DNA from 2 places in the Kitasatospora sp. NPDC043950 genome. Region 1 is predicted to be linked to the other one. Evidence: riboswitches for the same ligand, from Rfam matches in the RefSeq annotation. Region 1 holds a riboswitch; the other holds the start of a gene.
What was found. Region 1 has a riboswitch for glycine ahead of gcvP (aminomethyl-transferring glycine dehydrogenase). Riboswitches for the same ligand answer to the same signal wherever they lie in the genome.
Positions count from the first base shown of each region.

Region 1 (2,193 bases):
TCGCGGTGGTCGTCACGATCGGGGCGGGTTGCGGCTTGGGCTCGGTCGTCGTGGGGGCGGCCGCGGGTGCGGGGGTGTTGAGGGTCCGCACGCTGACCTCCGTCGCGGTGCCGGTGGGGTCGGCAGGGGTGGTGGTCGGGGCGGGGTCGAGGGAGTGGAAGGCGATGGGCTTCACGGGCTCGGCCGCCGAGGTGGTGCCGAAGTCGAGGTCGGGGCGCGCGGGTCGGCCGCCGTCCCGGCCGACCGGGCGGTCACTCTCGTGGCCGGCCGGCCGGTCACCCTCACGACTGACGGGCCGGTCGCCGTCCCGACCGACCGGGCGGTCACTGTCCCGGCCGACCGGGCGGCCGTTCGCCGGGGTGTCCAGGCCGTAGTAGCGGTAGAGCTGGAGCTCCTGGGCGGGCGACAGGTGCTGGCCGACGCCGAAGTCCGGCGACTCCTTCACCAGCGACTTGTCGTACGGCACCCGGAGCTCGTCGCCGGAGAACTCGCTGGTGGTGAGCGGGACGAAGGCGTCCCGGCCGAAGATGCCGGTCCGGACGGCTGCCCACTCCGGCTGGCCGGTGGCGTCGTCCAGGTAGACCTCGTCGACCGTGCCGATCTTGTCTCCGTTGCGGTCGACCGCCTTGTGGCCGATGAGGTCCCGGGGATCGATATCGGTTTGCACTCTTTCCTCCAGTGCGCTGCGCCTGCGGAACTCCCGCAGGACCGTGGCCGGAGCACCCGTTCCGCCTGCCACTTCACACCAAAGGCCATGAATCGGACGGGCGCGACCGGGGTGCGCCGGACGGGCTCCGGGCTGGACCGTCCGGGGGACGCGCGTAGACCCCGAGCGACCCGACGCGACCGTGATCAGGGGGCCTGCCGCTGGTACCCTGGGCGGCGACCGCCGAGCCCGCTCGGGAGAGTCCCCGGCCACGGAAAGCGCTGGTCGGGGCGCCGAAGGAGCAACTCCTCCCCGGAATCTCTCAGGCATCCGTACCGTGTGGGGTAGGTCACTCTGGAAAGCAGGGCAGGACCGTCGGCAGGGAGTCGACGGGCACCACCCTCACCGACGGTGCAAGCCGGCGGCGTGCCCACAGCGCGCCGTGCGGGTGAAGCTCTCAGGTCCCGATGACAGAGGGGGAGGCCTGTCGGGTTCGCCCGCCCGGGTCGAGCCGCTGTCCGCAGCGGCTCCGGCCGGTCGGCGTGCGCACCCCCGCCGGTCCGTGACCAGGAGGCCTCGACCACCATGAACGCCCAGCCGAACGCGGGACGCCCCACCGGCGCCTCGACCCTCACCGAGCTTGAGCTGGCCAGCCCCTTCGAGAACCGCCACATCGGCCCCGACGACGCCGCGCAGCAGAAGATGCTGGCGTCCATCGGCTACGGCTCGCTGGACGAACTCGCCGCCACCGCCGTTCCCGAGGCGATCCGCTCCATCACCGGCCTGGACCTGCCCGGCGGCCGCAGCGAGGCGCAGGTGCTCGCCGAACTGCGCGAGCTGGCGAGCCGCAACCAGGTGCTCCAGCCGATGATCGGCCTGGGCTACTACGGCACCTTCACCCCGCCGGTGATCCTGCGCAACGTCATGGAGAACCCGGCCTGGTACACCGCCTACACGCCGTACCAGCCGGAGATCTCCCAGGGCCGCCTGGAGGCGCTGCTCAACTTCCAGACCCTGGTCTCCGACCTGACCGGCCTGCCGACCTCCGGCTCCTCGCTGCTCGACGAGGGCACGGCGGCCGCCGAGGCGATGGCGCTCGCCCGCCGCGTCACCAAGGTTAAGGGCGGCGTCTTCCTGGTCGACGCCGAGACCCTGCCGCAGACCACCGCGGTGATCAACACCCGCGCGGTGCCGACCGGTGTCGAGGTCGTCGTCGCCGACCTGTCCGAGGGCATCCCGGCCGAGATCGCCGAGCGCGGCGTCTTCGGCGTGCTGCTCCAGTACCCGGGCGCCACCGGTGTGGTCCGCGACCTCACCCCGGTCATCGAGCAGGCGCACGGCCTCGGAGCGATCGTCGCGGTCGCCGCCGACCTGCTGGCGCTGACCCTGCTCGCCTCGCCGGGCTCGCTCGGCGCCGACATCGCCTGCGGCACCTCGCAGCGCTTCGGCGTGCCGATGGGCTTCGGCGGCCCGCACGCCGGCTACCTGTCGGTGCGCGCCGAGTACGCCCGCTCGCTGCCCGGCCGCCTGGTCGGCGTCTCGGTCGA
Region 1 covers NZ_JBWKER010000024.1:102,301-104,493, reverse strand. Annotated here, with positions in the region: partial or broken gene AC07BF_RS18090 (PRC-barrel domain-containing protein) at 305-667, opposite strand; glycine riboswitch at 891-994, shown strand; glycine riboswitch at 996-1,127, shown strand; gene gcvP (aminomethyl-transferring glycine dehydrogenase) at 1,232-2,193, shown strand, end outside.

Region 2 (2,193 bases), on a different contig from region 1:
CGGACAGTTCGGCCCGGCAGGCGGCCAGGAAGTGCTCCGGGTCCTCCCCCGGCACCGGCTCGCGCAGCGCCACCCGGCCACCGGTCGGCGCCTCCGGGCCCTGTCCCTGGTTCTGGTTCTGGTTCTGGTTCTGACTCTGGCTCTGCTCCTGGTCGGCCAGGCGCTCCTCGCGCGGGCCGCGCCGCAGCTCCGCCACACCCTGCGGCGGCACCGGGATGCCCACCGCCGCCTCCGGGTTGACCGCGATGCCCACGCCCAGCGGCAGCCCGCGGGCGAACTCCCAGACCGGCGCCACCGCGAAGGCCATCCCCGGCGCCTGCCGCAGGAACACCTCCTGCGAGGAGAACACCGGCACGTACGGCTCGCCGGCCAGCTCGATGGTCGGCAGGTCCAGCGCGGGCCCCCGCGGGTCGCCGCCGGCCGGCAGCGGGATCCACACCTGGCTGCGGGCCAGCACCTCGATCACCCGCGGCGTCGCACCCGGATCGCCCAGCGCGGCGGTCAGCACCTGCTCCAGCTCGTTGGCCGGCCACCCGCCGCCCGGCGGCGCCGACTCCGGCCCGCCCCACCCCTGCTGCTGCTCCACCGGGTACCCCATGCGCGCCTGATCCGCCCTCTGCCGGTCGGCCGCCCTCTGCTGCGCCGACGCGCAGCAGTCTAGGGCGCACGCCCCGGGGGCGCCGGTTCGCGGTGGCGCGGTGTGACCGGGTCCCCTCTCCCGTCGTCGGCGCGGACGTGCCATGATGTGCGCGTTCGACGGCGCGGCGCGCCGGCGGACCGACAACTCCATACCGGCCGCTCGAACCCGCGCGGGAGAGCCCGGAGTGCCCCGTCAGGCGGCACAGCCGGCGCCGAAGGAGCAACTCCTCCCCGGAATCTCTCAGGCCCCCTTACCGCACGGGTTAGGCACATCTGGAAAGTGGCGCACGGCCCTGTCGCGCGCCCACCCACGGTGCAAGCCACCATGCTGTCCTGGATGCTGGAAACAGCTGCGGGCAGGTGGGCGGTGAAGCTCTCAGGTTCGACGACAGATGGGGAGACCCACGCCGCCGCATGCCCGCGCGCAGGGTCGGCCCCCGAGCGGGTCCGGTTCCGGCGCGTGCACCCATGAGTGCCCAGACCGAGGAGTTCCAGGCCATGTCGTCCCTCCGCCTCACCGCGCTCGACGCGCTGCACCGCGCCCTCGGCGCGACCATGACCGACTTCGCCGGCTGGGACATGCCGCTGCGCTACGGCAGCGAGCGCGAGGAACACCTCGCCGTCCGCACCCGGGCCGGACTGTTCGACCTCTCCCACATGGGCGAGATCACCGTCACCGGCCAGCAGGCCGGCGAGATGCTGGACCACGCGCTGGTCGGCTTCGTCTCCGCGCTGGGCGTGCTGCGCGCCCGCTACACCATGATCTGCGCCGAGGACGGCGGCATCCTGGACGACCTGATCGTCTACCGCCTGCGCGAGGACGCCTTCCTGGTCGTCGCCAACGCCTCCAACGCCCAGCTGGTGCTGGACGAGCTGATCGCCCGCGCCAAGGGCTTCGACGCCGTCGTCACGGACGACCGCGACACCTACGCGCTGATCGCCGTCCAGGGCCCGGAGGCCACCGCGATCCTGGCCGGGACCACCGACGCCGACCTGCCCGGCCTGAAGTACTACGCGATCCTCCCGGCCCAGGTCGCCGGCCGCGACGTGCTGCTCGCCCGGACCGGCTACACCGGCGAGGACGGCTTCGAGATCTTCTGCAACCCGGGCGACGCCGAGGGGGTCTGGCAGGCGCTGACCGCCGCCGGCGAGGGCCGCGGCCTGGTCCCGTGCGGCCTGTCGTGCCGCGACACGCTGCGCCTGGAGGCCGGCATGCCGCTGTACGGGCACGAGCTCTCCACCGACCTGACCCCGTTCGACGCGGGCCTGGGCCGGGTCGTGCGCTTCGACAAGACCACCAACGAGGGCACCTTCGTCGGCCGCAAGGCGCTGGAGAAGGCCGCCGCCGAGGCCGAGGCCAACCCGCCGCGGGTGCTGGTCGGCCTGGTCTCCGAGGGCAAGCGCGTCCCGCGCGCCGAGTACACCGTGGTCTCCGCCGACGGCGCCCCGATCGGCCGGATCACCTCGGGCGCCCCGTCCCCGACCCTGGGCCGGCCGATCGCGATCGCCTACGTGGACGCGGCCCACGCCGCCCCCGGCACCGCCGTCGCGGTG
Region 2 covers NZ_JBWKER010000007.1:39,923-42,115, forward strand. Annotated here, with positions in the region: gene AC07BF_RS06840 (enhanced serine sensitivity protein SseB C-terminal domain-containing protein) at 1-598, opposite strand, end outside; glycine riboswitch at 801-906, shown strand; gene gcvT (glycine cleavage system aminomethyltransferase GcvT) at 1,108-2,193, shown strand, end outside.
Region 2: another riboswitch for glycine. It lies ahead of gcvT (glycine cleavage system aminomethyltransferase GcvT); the one in region 1 lies ahead of gcvP (aminomethyl-transferring glycine dehydrogenase).